DNA from 2 places in the Methylobacterium sp. CCH5-D2 genome. Region 2 is predicted to be linked to the other one. Evidence: riboswitches for the same ligand, from Rfam matches in the RefSeq annotation. Region 2 holds a riboswitch; the other holds the start of a gene.

Region 1 (8,433 bases), on a different contig from region 2:
TCCACACGATGGGGGCGATCGGTCTCATGGGGGCGATGGCCACGCTCCTCGTGCTGCTCGCCCTCGCGCCGCCGCCGACCGCCCTCCAGGGGTACGCGCTGATGCGCGGCGCGATGGGGGCGATCGCGACCTGGATCTTCTTTCCTTCGCTCGCCCTGGTGCTGCTCTCGGGGCTTCTCGCCATCGCCTTCAACCGGGCCTTCCACAGCGCGGGCTGGGCACTCCTGAAGCTCGCCACCGGCATCCTCGTCTTCGAATCCGGCTTCGTCGGCATCCTGGGGCCGATGCAGGAGGAGGCACGGCGCAGCGCGGCCGCGCTCGCCGGAACGGTCGATCCCGCGACGCTCGCCCAGTCGCTCGGGGCCGAGCGTGGCACGCTCTGGGTGATCCTCGCGGTCGCCACCGCCAACGTCGTGCTCGGCGTCTGGCGGCCCCGGATCATGCGGCGCCCGGCCGGATCCTGATGCGGGGGACCAGTTTTGCGGATCCGATCCGGGAGAAGGCGCGGGGTCCCCTCTCCCGAAGGTCAGGGCAATCGCATAGGGCGGCCACGTGCCTCGGCGCGGTTCAGGCGACATCTCCGAACCGATTGACCGGAAACCGTCCGAGCAGGCGGCGCGTCGCCACGGCCGGATCGGGTGCGCGCATCAGGCCGCCCATCACCGCGACGGCCTTGGCGCCGGCCGCGAGGCAGGCATCCAACGTCTCGGCCGAGACGCCGCCGAGCGCCACGATCGGCAACCCCGTGGCGGCCGCGTCCCGGATCGCGTCGGGACCGAGGGCCGGCCCGTAGCCCGGCTTGCTCGCGCTGGCGAAGATCGGGCTCAGGGTGGCGTAATCGGCGCCCTCGAAGGCGGCGCGGGCGACCTCGGCGAGCGTGTGGGCCGAGACGCCGACGAGGGCGGCCGGTCCCAGACGCGCGCGGGCCGCGGCGATCCGGTCATGCTGGCCGCCGCCGAGATGCACGCCATCAGCGCCGAGTTCCGCCGCGAGGTCGAGGTCGCCGCCGATCGTCAGCCGCGCACCGGCCGCCCGTGTCAGGCCGAGCAGGGTCGCGCCGAGGCGGCGGCGCTCGGCCGGATCGAGGTCCCGGTCGCGGAACCAGACCCAGCGGGCGCCGCCATCGAGGCAGGCCGCCACCGTGTCGGCGAGCGAGCGGTCCGAGCCGAGCCGGTCGGTGACGACGAGGAGCGGCCCCGGAAGGCTAAGAGCCGACAAGGCCGAGCTGCGGGCTCGACGGCTCGGCCCGGCCGCGCCTGGGGATGCGGCCCGCAAGATGCGCGTCGCGCCCCGCCTCGACGGCGCGACGCATGGCGCGGGCCATGCGGACCGGATCGTCGGCCTTCGCCACCGCGGTGTTGATGAGGCAGGCCGAGGCGCCGAGCTCCATCGCGATCACCGCGTCGGAGGCCGTGCCGATGCCGGCATCGACCACCACCGGCACGCGGGCGCGGCGGCAGATCAGCTCGAGATTGGCCGGGTTCGCCACGCCCATGCCGGAGCCGATCAGCGATCCCATCGGCATCACGGCGGCGCAGCCGATGTCTTCGAGGCGCTGGCAGACGATCGGGTCGTCGTTGCAGTAGGGCAGCACCGTGAAGCCGTCGTCCACGAGGTGGCGGCAAGCCTCGATCAATTCGGCGACGTCCGGGTAGAGGGTCTCGCGGTCGCCGATCACCTCGACCTTGATCCAGGTCGTGTCGAGCGCCTCGCGGGCGAGCTCGGCGGTCATGATCGCGTCGCGGGCGGTCTCGCAGCCGGCGGTGTTGGGCAGGAAGCGCTTGCCCTTGAGGATCTTGACCGTATCCGAGCCGTGGCCCTGGAGCGAGACACGGCGGATCGAGGCGGTGACGACCTCCGCCCCGCTGGCCTCGACGGCATCGCGCATGATCGCCTGGCTCGGGTAGCCGGCTGTGCCGATGAACAGGCGGCTTCCCAGCGGCACGCCCGCGATCACCAGCGGGTCGTCCGTCCCGGGCCGCAGCGGGGTGACGGTGTTCTGCTCGCTCATGCTCTAGCCTCCCTGCATGGCGCGGACGATCTCGATGCGGTCGCCGTCGCGCACGGGCGTCGCCTCCCAGTCCCGGCGGCGCACCACACGGCCGTTCAGCGCGATGGCGACGCCCTCCGGGCTCTCGATACCGCTCTCCACGGCCTCGGCCCGGAACACCGCCGCGACGGTTTCGGCCGCGTGCTCGCGCGGCTCGCCGTTGACGAGGATGCTCATGCGATGGCCCGCGCCTCGGCCCGGAAGCGGGCGAGCGTGAAGGGGCGGGCTATCTCGGGGAGCGCGCCGGTGGTGAGGAGAGCGGCCACCGCGTCGGCGGTTGCGGGCGCCAGCAGGTAGCCGTTGCGGTGGTGGCCGGTGGCCGCCACGAGGCCCGGCGCCAGGGTGTCGATGATCGGTGCGTCGTCGTCCGAGGTCGGGCGGTAGCCGCTCCACACGGCCTCGACCGCCATCTCCTCGATGCCCGGCAGAACTCGGCGCGCGCCTTCGAGCAGCGCGTAGAGCCCGCCCGCGGTGACGCCCTCGCGAAACCCGCAATCCTCGACCGTGGCGCCGACGATCAGGTGCCCGTCGCCCTTCGGCGCCATGTGGACCTGCTCGGTCCAGACCATGTGGGCGAGCGTGCCGGTCTGCCGGGTGGTGCGCAGCGCCAGCGACTGGCCCTTGAGCGGGCGCACCGGCAGGGCGAGGTGGTCGGGCAGAAGGCCGGCCGCGCCGCTCCAGGCACCGCTCGCCAGCACCACGGTCCCGGCCGCGATCGTGCCGCGCTCCGTCGCGAGGCCGGTGACGCGGGAGCCGGTCCAGTCGAGCCCGGTCGCGGCGCAGCCCTCCACCACGGCGACGCCGGCCGCCCGGCAGGCCGCCACCAGCGCCCGCATCACCTTGCGGGGATCGACCTGATGGTCGAGCGGGCAGAACACGCCCGCCGTCACCGAGGGGCGGAGCGTCGGCTCGCGACGGCGCACCTCGGTGCCGGCGAGCCACTCGGCGGCGACACCGGAGCGGCGCTGCAGGTCGTAGCGGAAGCGCAGGCGCTCGACCTCGTCCCGGCCGATGGCCAGCACCAGCGTGCCCTCCTGGCGGTAGTCGATATCGATGCCGGAGGCCGCCTGAAGGTCGTCGCGAAAGTCCGGCCAGCGGGCGAGCGAATCGAGGGCGAGCGGCAGGAGCAGGTCGGAGCCCGGCTCGTGCTCGGCGGCGGGCGCCAGCATGCCCGTGGCGGCAAGGCTCGCGCCCGCGCCGACGCGCTCCCGCTCGACCACCACAACGCTCTTGCCGGAACGGGCAAGCCGCCACGCGCTGGCGAGCCCGATCAGGCCGCCGCCGACGACCGCGACGTCCGCGCGCTCCGGTAGGCCCTGCGCTTCGCCGGCCTCGCCGAGGCCGCGGCGCTGTCCGATGGGTGAGGCGGGCCAGTCTGCCACGCTGCGATCTCCGCGTCTGCCCGCAGGGATCGGTGGCCATCGCTTCCTGGTGAAGCGCGCGGGCCCGTCACGGGGCCCCGGTCCAATCCCTACGCCGGTATGAGCCGGATCAGGTTCGAAGGATTTCCGCGCCGCAGGCTCAGAGACGAGCGTGCCAGCGGTTTCTCAGCCCCTTGCCGGGGATCTCCCTGGAACAGGCGTGATGTGGACCCGGCGGGCGATCGGGTCAAGTACGGGGATATGAGAGGGGAGGGGTTTGGGAGAGCACGGGAATCAGCATCTCCCTCCCCCCTCTGCGGGGGAGGGCGACCGCGAGGGCTGTCGCTCGGGCTCAAGCCCGCAGGCGTTCCAGCACCGCCGCCTTCGCCTTCGGCTTGTACACGGCCATCGGCTCGTCGAATCCGTCGAGCTGGTGCTCGCCGCAATGCTCCGGGTCGCCCCAGAGGAAATCCACGAAGGGCTTCGACATCAGCAGCGGCTCGCCGAGCAGCCGGTTGAGGCGCGACAGGCGGCTGGCGAGGTTCACGTCGCGGCCGATCACCGTGAAGTCGAGCCGCTGGCCCGAGCCGACGTTGCCGTAGGCGGCCTCGCCGTGATGGAGCGCGATGCCGGCGGTGACCGGCACGGAGAAGAGGTGCAGAGCGTTGGCCTCGTCGAGTGCGGCCAGCGCCGACTCGGCCGCGGTCAACGCGCCCTTGGCGGCCCCGCCGAGGTCGTCGCCCGGCTCGCGGAAGATCGCGAGCAGCCCGTCGCCGAGATATTTCAGCACCTCGCCGCCCTCCCGCTCGATCGGCGGCACGAGGCAGTCGAAGAACACGTTGAGGAGGTCCACGGCCTCCTCGGGCGTCATGTCGGCGGAGATGCGGGTGTAGTCCCGCATGTCGGCGAACAGGATCGCCGAGCGGATGCGCTTCACCTGTCCCCGCCGGATGTCGCCCGACAGGATCGCCCGGTGCGGCTCGTCGCCCACGTAGATCCGCAGCACGTGGTCGAGCTGCTTGTTGACGAGGCGCATCTCCATCACGGCGGCGAGCGCCGGCATCACGAAGCGCAGGATGGCGATGTCCTCGTCGCGAAAGCCCTCGGGGCTGCGGGTCGCGAAGGTGATGCCGTTGCGGGTGCCGTTGGTGAAGAAGAGCGGCGCCACGACGTAGTGGGTGTAACCCGCCGCGCGCAGCTCCGGCACGATGCTGTAGGGGTCTTCGCCGGCCCTGGTCAGGTCCAGCAGTAGCCACTCGCCGGACTCGTGGACGGTGAAGAATGGGCTCTCGTGATAGGCGCGCTCCGAGACCTCGCCGTGCGGGAACAGGCGCACCGTCGAGCCGGCCTCGCGCGTCCAGACGCGGCCGATGCCGGAATATTCCGAGTGCAGGGTGTCGATCGCCGTCGAGGCACGGTCGATTGGCACGCCGATCCGGTTGAGGCGCTCGGCGAGGCCGGCGAGGAGGTCGTCGGCCTGGGGCAGGCGGGCGCCCTCGCTGAGCAGCCAGTCGCGGATGGCGACGCAGGGCTGCAGCGCCCCGAAGGGCACGTCGTCCGCCTCCGACCCGTCGGCCAGGGCCGTGGGCGGTACGGGCTGTGGCGGGCGGCGTTCGAGCATAAGGCCAAGGTGGTGGATCGGCCGGGCAAAGCAAGACGCGCTGCCATGCGGGCTTCCCCACCTCGGCGTCGCGCCCAGGATCTTAGCGCAGACGCCGCGCGTCATGGAAGACGCGCGGCGGGAAAGCTCAGTTGTCGAGGAAGCTGCGGAGCTTGCGCGACCGGCTCGGGTGCTTGAGCTTGCGCAGCGCCTTAGCCTCGATCTGACGGATGCGCTCACGGGTGACCGAGAACTGCTGGCCGACCTCTTCGAGGGTGTGGTCGGTGTTCATGCCGATGCCGAAGCGCATGCGCAGCACGCGCTCCTCGCGGGGCGTGAGCGAGGCGAGCACGCGCGTCGTGGTCTCGCGCAGGTTCGACTGGATCGCCGCGTCGATCGGCAGGACGACGTTCTTGTCCTCGATGAAGTCGCCAAGGTGGCTGTCCTCCTCGTCGCCGATCGGGGTCTCGAGCGAGATCGGCTCCTTGGCGATCTTCAGGACCTTGCGGACCTTCTCCAGCGGCATGGCCAGCTTCTCGGCCAGCTCCTCCGGAGTCGGCTCGCGGCCGATCTCGTGCAGCATCTGACGCGAGGTGCGGACGATCTTGTTGATCGTCTCGATCATGTGCACCGGGATGCGGATGGTGCGGGCCTGGTCGGCGATCGAGCGCGTGATCGCCTGCCGGATCCACCACGTGGCATAGGTCGAGAACTTGTAGCCGCGGCGGTACTCGAACTTGTCGACCGCCTTCATCAGGCCGATGTTGCCCTCCTGGATCAGGTCCAGGAACTGCAGGCCGCGGTTGGTGTACTTCTTGGCGATCGAGATCACGAGGCGGAGGTTGGCCTCGATCATCTCCTTCTTGGCCTGCCGGGCCTCGCGCTCGCCCTTCTGGACCATGTTGACGATGCGGCGGTACTCGCCGATCTCCAGGCCCGTCTCGGAGGCGAGCGTCAGGATCTGCTCGCGCAGCGTCGCGACCTGACGGCCACCCTTCTCGACGAGGTTCTTCCAGCCGCGGCCGCCGAGCGTGCCGACGCGCTCCATCCAGTTCGGGTCGAGCTCGTAGCCCTGGTAGTGGCGCAGGAACTCATCGCGCGCCACGCCGTGGCTCTCGGCGTAGCGCATCAGCCGGCCCTCGTGGCTGATCAGGCGCTTGTTGATGTCGTAGAGCTGCTCGACCAGCGCCTCGATGCGGTTGTTGTTGAGCGAGAGGGACTTCACGTCGGCGACGACGGTGTCCTTCAGCTCGATCTGCTTCTGGTTCTGGGCGTCGGTGTTCTGCTCGCCCGCGGCGCGGCGCTCCGAGCCCTCGTTCTGGGCCCGGCGCAGCTTGCGGTAGTTGTTGGCGATCGCGTCGAAAGTCTCGAGGACCTTCGGCTTGATCTCGGCCTCCATGGCGGCGAGGGAGACGTTGTTCTCCATGTCGTCCTCGTCGTCGCCGCCCTCGGGCGCCGCCGACTCGGAATCCTCGCCGTCCTCGCTCTCGCCCTCGGCGAGCTGCGGGCCGTTCTTGCCGTCGGGGCCCGCATAGGTGGCCTCAAGGTCGATGATGTCGCGCAGGAGGACCTTGCCCTCGACGAGCTCGTCCCGCCAGATGATGATCGCCTGGAAGGTCAGCGGGCTCTCGCAGAGGCCCGCGATCATCGCCTCGCGCCCCGCCTCGATGCGCTTGGCGATGGCGATCTCGCCCTCGCGGGACAGAAGCTCCACCGAGCCCATCTCGCGCAGGTACATGCGCACGGGATCGTCCGTGCGGTCGGTCGGCTCGCGCGTCGTGGTGGTGGTGGCGACCGCCCGGCTGGTCGGCGCCACCTCGGCGACCTCGGCCCCCTCGGGCTCCTCGTCGTCGGCGGCCTCGCCGTTGGCCGGCTTCTCGGCCGCGGCCTCGTCGGTCTCCTCGGCCTCGACGACGTTGATGCCCATCTCGGAGAGCTGGGCCAGCACGTCCTCGATCTGGTCCGGGTCGGACTGCCCGTCGGGCAGGACCTCGTTGACCTCCTCGTAGGTGATGTAGCCGCGCTTCTTGGCGAGCTTCACCATCCGCTTGACCGACGCATCGGTCAGGTCGAGGAGCGGTCCATCCGTCTGCTGCTCCGGAGCGGTGTCCGCCTCGTCCCGTTCCGTTGCCTTGGTCGCCATGATCAGCCTATTGTTTTGCCCGGCGGTCCGATGACGGGGCCTGCCGGCCACTCCGCATCATCGACGCCGCACCGCGCCTGCCGCGCGTCCGGACCTTCCGGCCGCGCCCTGTCCCACGTCCCGTATGCAAGCGTGACGCTTGACCGATTGTTAACCATGCCGCACGAGATGCGGCGCCTCCGTGCCAATGGCACAAGGATCAGGACACAGTCGAGTCGCTCGTCTCGGGCGGGGTCGTCTCCGCCTCTGCCGCTATCACGATCGCCAGCCCCTCCTTGGCCTGGCAGAGCCAGGACCAGTTCGCCTCGGTCGGCTCTTCGGCGAAGGCCCGCTCTGCCTGACGGAGTTCGCTATGTAGCGCTCCAGCCTTGCGGTGCAAGATCATGGCCTGCCTCAGGGCATCCTCGCGGAGCGCCGGGTCGGCATGCGGCTCCAGCGTGCGCCAGTCGCGCGAGCGCGCCATCGCCGTGAGCCGGGCCGCGGCTTCCCCGAGCCCGGCGCGCGCCAGCCGCGCCTCGATCACCGTCCGGTCCGGATCGCCGGCCTCGGCCGCGCAATCGAGCAGCAGCGAGAGGATCGCGCGCGCGTCCGGGTGCTCGAATTCCAGCACCATCAACTCGTCGGCGAAGGCGCCGATCATGTCCGGATGGACGAGGAGCAGGGCGGCGATCACCGCCTCGCGCACCGGGGCGGCGCCCGCAAAGCCCGCCGAGGCGGTCATGGACGGGCTCGGCGCCGCCCGCATCCGCGGGGAGGGGGGTGGATCGCCGGGCCGGGGCCGACGCTGGAAGCCGCCCCCGTACCCGCCGGGAGAGCTCCCCGGCCTCGGGGCGCCGCCGGGCTGGCGCGCGGCGTTGCGGGGCGAGAGGCCGCGCAGGCGCTCCTCGATCTCGTCGCGGTAGTAGCGCTTCACCGTCTCGTCGCGGATGGAGCCGACGGTCTCGCGCAGCGTCGCGGCGAGGCGCGCGCGGCGTTCGGGCGTGTCGGTCTGCCCGGCGGCGAGCGCGTGGGCCCAGAACACCTCGACGAGCGGCTGGGCCGCCGCGAGCACCCGATCGATCGCCGCGGGTCCTTCCGCGCGCAGGAGGTCGTCCGGATCCTGGCCCTCGGGCATCACGGCGAAGCGGAGCGACTTGCCCGGCGTGAGGAGGGGTAACGCCACCTCCAGCGTGCGGTGGGCGGCGCGCTGCCCGGCCTTGTCGCCGTCGAAGCAGAGGATGGGCTCGTCGGCGTAGCGCCAGAGCAGGGCGAGCTGCTCCTCCGTGACCGCCGTGCCGAG
Region 2 (8,433 bases):
GGCTGACGACCGGCGCCGTCAGGCTTTGCGGTCGACCTGCGCCGTCTGCGCGCCGGCGCGTGCCGTCTGCGCGGCCTCGCGCTCCGCGTAGGCGCGGGCCTTCAGCACCGTCACGGTCGGGAGCTGCACGACGATGTCGCCCGAGGCCGGATCGACCACTTGGTAGACCATCTGTCGCGCGTCCGCGTCGCGCACGTACTGCGCGCGGTAATCCGCCTCCGTCTGCGCGGGGGAGGGGGCATCCGCCTCCGCGCTCAGGTCGAGCTTCACCGCCGGCTCGAGCGGGGTGCGCGTGGGCTCCGCCGCGACCGCGCGCGCCGGCGCGGCAGCCGCGACGGGCGCGACGACGGGCGCCGGCCGGTCCGCCGGTTGCACGCTGCCGATCTCGCTCATGGCCATGGGCCTCCGATAGAATACAGAGGTCCATCTGGCGCCCGGATGATGACCGCGGCTTTAACGCGAGGAGGCCTTTCAGAAGAACCGTTAACGCGGGGTGACCGGGGCCCGAGAAATTGTACGCGCCCGGACCGGCCATGAAAAAGGCGGCGGGCCCTCTCGGAACCCGCCGCCCTGTCGCTCACCGGATGCCCCGTCCCGGCCTACTCGGCGGCGTCGACGTAGAGCTTGCCGCCCTCGGCGAGGAACTCCTCCGACTTCGCCTTCATGCCGGCCTCGCGCTGGGCCTCGGACATGACGGGCGCCGCGTGGATCACCGCGCCGGCCTCCTCCATGGCCAGCACCTCGGCGCGCAGGTCCTGCGTGATCTTCATCGAGCAGAATTTCGGCCCGCACATCGAGCAGAAATGGGCGACCTTGTGGGCGTCCTTCGGCAGGGTCTCGTCGTGGTAGGCGCGCGCCGTGTCGGGATCGAGCGAGAGGTTGAACTGGTCCTCCCAGCGGAAGTCGAACCGCGCCCGCGACAAGGCGTCGTCGCGCAGCTGGGCGGCCGGGTGGCCCTTGGCGAGATCGGCGGCGTGCGCGGCGATCTTGTAGGTGATGACGCCCGTCTTCACGTCGTCGCGGTTCGGGAGCCCGAGGTGCTCCTTCGGCGTGACGTAGCAGAGCATCGCCGTGCCGAACCAGCCGATCATCGCGGCGCCGATGCCGCTGGTGATGTGGTCGTAGCCCGGCGCGATGTCGGTGGTCAGCGGGCCGAGCGTGTAGAACGGCGCCTCGCCGCACTCGCGCAGCTGCTTCTCCATGTTCACCTTGATCTTGTGCATCGGCACGTGGCCGGGGCCCTCGATCATCACCTGGCAGCCCTTGTCCCAGGCGATCTTGGTGAGCTCGCCCAAGGTCTCGAGCTCGGCGAACTGCGCCGCGTCGTTGGCGTCGGCGATCGAGCCGGGGCGCAGGCCGTCGCCCAGCGAGAACGACACGTCGTAGGCCCGCATGATGTCGCAGATCTCATCGAAGCGCTCGTAGAGGAACGACTCGCGGTGCCCGGCGAGGCACCAGCGCGCCATGATCGAGCCGCCGCGCGAGACGATGCCGGTGACGCGGCGCGCGGTGAGCGGCACGTGGGCGAGGCGCACGCCGGCGTGGATCGTGAAGTAGTCGACGCCCTGCTCGGCCTGCTCGATCAGCGTGTCCTTGAAGACCTCCCAGTCGAGTTTGAGCGGGTCGCCGCCGACCTTCTCCAGCGCCTGGTAGATCGGCACGGTGCCGATCGGCACGGGGGAGTTCCGCACGATCCACGAGCGGATGTTGTGGATGTTGCGCCCCGTCGAGAGATCCATCACCGTGTCGGCGCCCCAGCGGATCGACCAGACCAGCTTCTCGACCTCCTCGGCCGCCGAGGACGTCACCGCCGAGTTGCCGATATTGGCGTTGATCTTCACCAGGAAGTTCCGGCCGATCGCCATCGGCTCCAATTCGGTGTGGTTGATGTTGGCCGGGATGATCGCCCGGCCGCGGGCGATCTCGTCGCGCACGAATTCCGGGGTGATGAAGGCCGGCACCGCCGCGCCGAAATTCTCGCCGTCCGCGAGCGCGGCCTCGGCCCGCTCCAGCATCTCTTCGCGGCAGAGGTTCTCACGATGGGCGACGTAGATCATCTCCTCGGTGACGATCCCGGCGCGGGCGAACTCGTACTGCGTCACCATCTGGCCGGGCGCGGCCTTGCGCAGCGTGCGCTCGGCGGGGCAGGGGGCGACCAGCTTGTCGGCGGAGGCGAAGCCGTTGTCCTCGGGCTTGACCGCGCGGGGCTCGGCGGTGGCGTAGCCGCGGGCCGCGATCCAGGGCTCGCGCACCTGGGGCAGGCCGTTGAGGAGGTCGATACGTGCATCCGTCTCGGTGTAGGGGCCCGACGGATCGTAGACGCGGACCGGCGCCTCCTTCGGGTCGGTCAGCGCGATCTCGCGGAACGGCACCCGGATGTCGTCGCGGCCGGCGACCGGCGCGTACACCTTGCGCGAGCCGTGGACGGGGCCGGTGGTGACGCTCTCGGGCGAGCCCTTCACGTCTTTGGGCAGGACGGGTGCGTTCATCGTGGATCTCTCCCTGGTTCCTTGGAGCGATCCGAATCCCGGACGAGGAGCGGGTGAGAGCCGGCTCGAACGAGCAGGCCGCAGGTTCCCGTCCCTCCGCCGGTATGAGCCGGATCAGGTTCAAGGGTCAGGGCCGCCGGGCCCAATCTCAGCCCCCCTCACGGGGCTCCCCTCGGAACGGCCGGGAGCCTCCGTGGTTTACGGGGCCTTGTCAATGCCGCGGGCGCGGCCGCGCCTGACACGGCGCGCCCGGATCACCGGCGCGCCCCGCATCTCGGCATTCCGCCGCGCCGGCCGCGCCTCGCGCGCGGGGCGGGCGCCGCTATAACGGGGCCTCCTTCCCGGCCCGAGCGTCCCGATGCGCCTCCCGATTCTCCTGCTCGCCGCCGCGGCGCTCCTCTCCGCGGGCGGGGTCGGGGCCCTGGCGCTGGTGCAGCGGCGGCTGATCTATCCCGGCGCCTACGGCGAGGCCGCCCCCGCCGGCGACCGGGCCGTGCCGCCGGGAGCCGCGGCGATCACCTTAGAGACGGCGGATGGGGAACGCCTCTACGCCCTGTGGCGGGCGCCGCGCCCGGGCTGCGGCGTGGTGGTGAGCTTCCACGGCAACGCCTCGCTGCCGGAATACCACGCGGAGCGCTTCGTCGCCGATCCCTGGGCTGCTGCCGGCTGGGGCGTGCTGGCCCCGGCCTACCGGGGCTATCCGGGCTCGACCGGCGCGCCCTCCGAGGACGGGCTGATCGCCGACGGGCTCGCCGCCGTGGCGGCGGCGCGCGCGCGGGCGCCGGGCGCGCCGATCCTGCTGCACGGCCACTCGCTGGGGGCGGCGGTCGCGGTGGCGGTCGCGGCGCGGCTGCCCGCCGGAGCTTTCGCGGGCCTCTACCTGGAGGCGCCGTTCGACTCGATGGTCTCGGCCGCGCGCGTGCATGTCCCGGCGGCGCCGGGCTGGCTCCTGCGCGACACCTACCGGTCGGACCTGCGCATCGCGGGACTCTCCGGCCCGATCCTGATCGTCCACGGCACGGACGACCCGGTGGTGCCCGAGCGCCTCGGCCGCCGGCTCGCGGAGGCGGGGAGGGCCCGGTTCGAACCGATCCCGGGCGACCATGTCAGCATCCTGGGCGCGCGCGACGGGGAGGCCGCCGCCCTGTTCGGGGCCGCCCGCGCGTGTCCCGATGCCGCGGCGGCCGCGGCCCGCTGAGCGGGGCGGCGCGCCCCATATGGTCGGCCGGGAGGCGTCGATTTGGGCAGGCGGGACCGCAGGTGGCGCGACGACGACCCGGCGACGCACGGGCCGCTGGCGGCCGCGCCGACGATCTGCCCGCTCTGCGACCGACCGATCCCGCCGGGCGCGCGCTCGAGCCTGCATCACCTCACGCCGAAGCTGAAGGGCGGGACCCATCGGGGCACGGTGCGGCTGCACCAGATCTGCCACTCGGCGATCCACGCCCGCTACAGCGAGGCCGAGATCGCCCGCCGGCTCGCAGACGTCGAGGCCCTGCGGACGGATCCGGAGATCGCCCGCTTCCTCGCCTGGGTCCGCACCAAGCCCGACGACTTCCACGCCGCCACCCGGACCACCCGCGAGCGCCGCGGCGCCCGGCGGGACCGGTGACGCCTTAACCAAGTCTTCACCCAAAGCTGCGCTCGCACCGCGAATCCTGGCACGATGCCCGCGACGACCGGTTGCACCTGGGGGTTGAGGAGGCGCGGATGGACCCGAGAGCCGGAACGACGCCGGAGGACGGCCTGCGTCTCGCCTGGGTCGACGTGGCCAAGGGCCTGTGCATCCTGCTCGTCGTCACGATGCACGCGACGCTCGGCACCGGTGCCGCGATGGGCGGCGAGGGCTTCCTGCACCCGCTCGTGGCCTTCGCCCAGCCCTTCCGGATCCCGGCCTTCTTCCTGCTCTCGGGCCTGTTCCTCGGCCGGGTGATCGGGCGCGGCTGGCGCACCTTCGCCGACAAGCGGGTGGTGCATTTCGCCTATTTCTACGGGCTCTGGCTGCTGATCCAGTCGGCGGCGAAGTACGGCGAGATCGCGGGCGACGGCGGCCCGGCGGCGTTCCTGCGCCACCTCGCCCTGGCGCTGGTCGAGCCCTACGCCTCGCTCTGGTTCATCTACCTGCTCGCCGTGTTCTCGGTGGTGACGAAGCTGCTGCGGCGGCTGCCCGGCCCGGTGCTGCTCGGCGGGGCGGCGCTGCTGCAGGTCTTCCCCCCCCACACGCCCTCCTACCTCGTGGAGGAGTTCTGCGCCCGCTACGTGTTCTTCGTCGCGGGCTACCTCTTCGCCGGACGGGTCTTCGCCCTGGCGGAAGCGGTCCGGGCCCGGCCCGGCCCGGCGCTCGGCGCCCTCGCGCTCTGGGCGCTCGCCGAAGGCTGGATCGCCCTGACGCCGGCCGCCGGGCCGGGCTCGCCGCCGCTCGCGAGCCTGCCGGGCTTGGGTCTCGCGGCGGGGGCGCTCGGCGCGGTCGCGCTCGTCGCCGCCGCCGTGCTGCTCGCGGAGGGGGGCGGCCCCGTCGCGCGGGCCCTGCGCACCTGCGGCCACCGCTCGATCGCGATCTACCTCGCCTTCTTCCTGCCGATGGCGGTCGCGCGGACGCTCGTCGTGGAAACCGGGCTGATCACGGATGTCGGCCTCGCCTGCCTGATCGTCGCGGCGAGCGCCGCCCTGGTGCCGCTCGTCCTCGAGCGGCTGGTCCGCGGCACCCGGCTCGACGTCCTGTTCCGGCGGCCGCGCGCCTTCCACCTCGCCGGCACCGGGGCGCCCAACCGGGCCGACGCGCCGCTCGCGCCGCGGCCGGCGCCCGTCGGCGGCCCGTAGCGCTCAGGACGCGGCGAAGCGGGCGCCGATCTCCTCCGGCCCGCGCCACACCACCCGGCAGACCCGCGGCTCGGCGAAGGGCCGCGCCGCGAGGAGGAAGATCTCCGGCACGCAGGTGGCGTCGAGCGAGACCAGCCGGACGCCGTGATCGGAGAGGTCGTAGATCAGGCAGGGCAGGGAGGTGTGCTCGTCGATGGAGATCAGCCCGTTCTCATCGACGCGCGTGCGGGGCGAGGCGCGGCGCTCGGCGGGGTCCGCTGGGACGCGGTGCGGCGCGAGGCTTGCGGCGGCCATGGGGTCAGGCCCTCACGTCGAGGAGGCGCCGCGTCGCGTCGTCCGCGACCCGGGCGGCGGCGGCGTCGGCGGCGAAGCCCGCCCGCGACGCGGCGATCTCCCGGGCCGCCTGCGAGAGCTCGATCCGCGCCGCGGCGGGCAGATCGGTCCCGGTGGCCTTCCCGGTGTCGGTGGCCTGCCCGGTGCCGGAGGGACCGGCCCGCATGCGGGCGACCTGTACGGCGGCTTCGGTGAAGCGGGCCTGGGCGGCGGCCATGCCGCCGGCCGCGCTCTGTACGGCGTCGATCATCGTGGGCCCTTGTCCCGGTCCCGGCAGGGATCCGCAGAAGGCCCATCGAAGTCGAAACCCTTCAACCGCGGCTTGCGAAACTCCCTCGCATTCGACGCATCGCCGCGCCGTCCCGCGCGTATTCGGACCGGGCCGCCCGACGGCGCCCGGAAGGCCCCTCCGCGCGGGATCCCGGACGCCCGCGCGGACGCTCCCCCGGCGGGGGCCGGCGCCCGCCCCGATGGTAAAGACCTCTTAAACCCGCCGCATTTACGGTGCCGAAGCAGGGTCACGGGCCGGCGCCGGACGCGAGCCGGCGCACCCGCAGGACCGGATGAGGGCATGGCGAACGGACGCGGACGGGACCGGGGCGAGCCGAACTTCGACGTGCCGGAAGGCCGCGTCGCGGGCCCCGGCACCCTCGACCTGCGCCTGTCCCACCAGGATCGGGCGGGAGGTGGCGTGGCTTCATCGGGGCGGGACGGCGGCGCCAAGGGCCGCGCCAAGGGTGGCGCCAAGGGCGGTTCGGGCACCGGCGCTCCCCAGCGGCGCAGCCCCGCCCGCAAGCCGAGGAAGCGGCGCGGCTCGTTCCTCGGGCGGCTCGCCTACGGCTGCGTCGTGCTCGGGCTCTGGGCGGTGATCGGAGTCGCGGGCCTCGTCGCCTACCACGCCTCGCAGCTGCCCCCCATCGACCAGCTCGCCGTACCGAAGCGGCCGCCCAACATCGCGATCCTGGCCAGCGACGGCTCGCTGATGGCCAACCGCGGCGAGACCGGCGGGCGCGTCGTCTCGATCAAGGAGCTGCCGCCCTACCTGCCGCGCGCCTTCGTGGCGATCGAGGACCGGCGCTTCTACGGCCATTTCGGCGTCGATCCGGTCGGCATCGCCCGCGCGGTGGCGCAGAACCTGACCCGGCGCGGCGTGGCGCAGGGCGGCTCGACGCTGACCCAGCAGCTCGCCAAGAACCTGTTCCTGACGCCGGAGCGCTCGGCCTCGCGCAAGATCCAGGAGGCGATCCTGGCGCTGTGGCTGGAGCACAAGTACACGAAGGACGAGATCCTCGAGCTCTATCTCAACCGCGTCTATTTCGGTGCCGGCGCCTACGGCGTCGAGGCGGCGGCGCAGCGCTATTTCGGCAAGCCCGCCAAGAGCGTGAGCCTCGCCGAGGCCGCGATGCTCGGCGGCCTCGTCCAGGCGCCGTCCCGGCTCGCGCCGAACCGCAACCTCCCCGCGGCCCAGGCGCGCGCCGCCCAGGTGCTGGCGGCCATGCAGGACCTCGGCTTCGTGCCGGCCCAGGACGCGAAGGTGGCGCTGGCGCAACCCGCCAAGCCCGCGGGCAGCCGCGGCGGCGGCTCGGCCAACTACGTCGCCGACCTCGTGATGGACGTGCTCGACGACTTCGTCGGCAAGTTCGAGAGCGACATCGTGGTGCAGACCACGGTGGACACCTCCCTCCAGGCGACCGCCGAGCGGGCGCTGGTGGACGAGTTGAACAAGCAGGGCACGCGCTACAACGTCCACCAGGGCGCGCTGGTCTCGATGAAGCCGGACGGCGCGATCCGCGCGCTGATCGGCGGACGCGACTACGCCCAGAGCCAGTTCAACCGGGCCACCACCGCGCGGCGCCAGCCCGGCTCCTCGTTCAAGCCCTTCGTCTACCTCGCGGCGGTCGAGCGCGGCGCGACCCCCGACAGCGTGCGCGAGGACGCCCCGATCCGGATCGGAAACTGGGCGCCCGAGAACTACTCGCACCGCTACGAGGGCTCGGTGACGCTCCGCAGCGCGCTGGCGCAATCGCTCAACACGGTGGCGGTGCGCCTCGGCCAGGAGGTCGGCCCGAAGGCCGTGGTGCAGACGGCCCAGCGCCTCGGCATCTCCTCGCCGCTCCAGGCCAACGGCTCGATCGCGCTCGGCACCTCCGAGGTGACGCCGCTGGAGATGGTCGGCGCCTACGGGGCCTTCGCCAACGGCGGAACCGGCGTGATCCCGTACGTCGTCGCCTCCGTGAAGACTGCCGGCGGCAAGGTGCTGTACCGGCGCGGCGAGGGCGGGCTCGGCCGGGTCATCGACCCGAACGCGGCCGGCATGATGAACGCGATGATGCACGAGACCTTCGTGTCGGGCACCGCGCGCAAGGGCGACATCGCGGGCTGGGACCTCGCCGGGAAGACCGGGACGAGCCAGGATTTTCGCGATGCGTGGTTCATCGGCTACTCGGGCACGCTCGTCACGGGCGTGTGGCTCGGCAACGACGACGGCGAGCCGACCAAGAAGGCCTCGGGCGGCAACCTGCCGGTCGAGATCTGGAAGAGCTACATGAGCGTGGCGCTGAAAGGTCAGACGCCCGTGCCGCTGCCCGGCATGAACCGCTGGCGCCGGGCGCCGGAGGCGGCGACCACGGCCTCGGTGGCGAGCGCGGGCGGCCCGGAGGAGATCCTGGGCCAGATCTTCGGCACCAACCCGCAGCCGGCCCAGCCGCAACCCCGCCGCCGCCAGGCCCAGCCCCAGGACGACCGCAACTTCTTCGAGAAGCTGTTCGGCGTCGGGGAGTAGGGCGGATCA

What was found. Region 2 has a riboswitch for thiamine pyrophosphate ahead of thiC (phosphomethylpyrimidine synthase ThiC). Riboswitches for the same ligand answer to the same signal wherever they lie in the genome.
Region 1: linked by a shared signal. The riboswitch ahead of thiO (glycine oxidase ThiO) and the one ahead of thiC (phosphomethylpyrimidine synthase ThiC) in region 2 are both predicted to bind thiamine pyrophosphate.

Annotation. Positions count from the first base shown of each region.
Region 1 covers NZ_LSIX01000504.1:2,595-11,027, forward strand. The annotation lists gene AX737_RS12845 (hypothetical protein) at 1-464, shown strand, start outside; gene AX737_RS12850 (thiamine phosphate synthase) at 568-1,218, opposite strand; gene AX737_RS12855 (thiazole synthase) at 1,205-2,011, opposite strand; gene thiS (sulfur carrier protein ThiS) at 2,015-2,227, opposite strand; gene thiO (glycine oxidase ThiO) at 2,224-3,432, opposite strand; TPP riboswitch at 3,501-3,631, opposite strand; gene AX737_RS12870 (adenylate/guanylate cyclase domain-containing protein) at 3,764-5,032, opposite strand; gene rpoD (RNA polymerase sigma factor RpoD) at 5,160-7,154, opposite strand; gene dnaG (DNA primase) at 7,354-8,433, opposite strand, start outside.
Region 2 covers NZ_LSIX01000040.1:1,745-10,177, reverse strand. The annotation lists gene AX737_RS00915 (hypothetical protein) at 19-393, opposite strand; gene thiC (phosphomethylpyrimidine synthase ThiC) at 600-2,489, opposite strand; TPP riboswitch at 2,564-2,672, opposite strand; gene AX737_RS00905 (alpha/beta hydrolase) at 2,848-3,687, shown strand; gene AX737_RS00900 (restriction endonuclease) at 3,730-4,101, shown strand; gene AX737_RS00895 (acyltransferase family protein) at 4,200-5,309, shown strand; gene AX737_RS00890 (PilZ domain-containing protein) at 5,313-5,603, opposite strand; gene AX737_RS00885 (hypothetical protein) at 5,608-5,892, opposite strand; gene AX737_RS00880 (transglycosylase domain-containing protein) at 6,214-8,424, shown strand.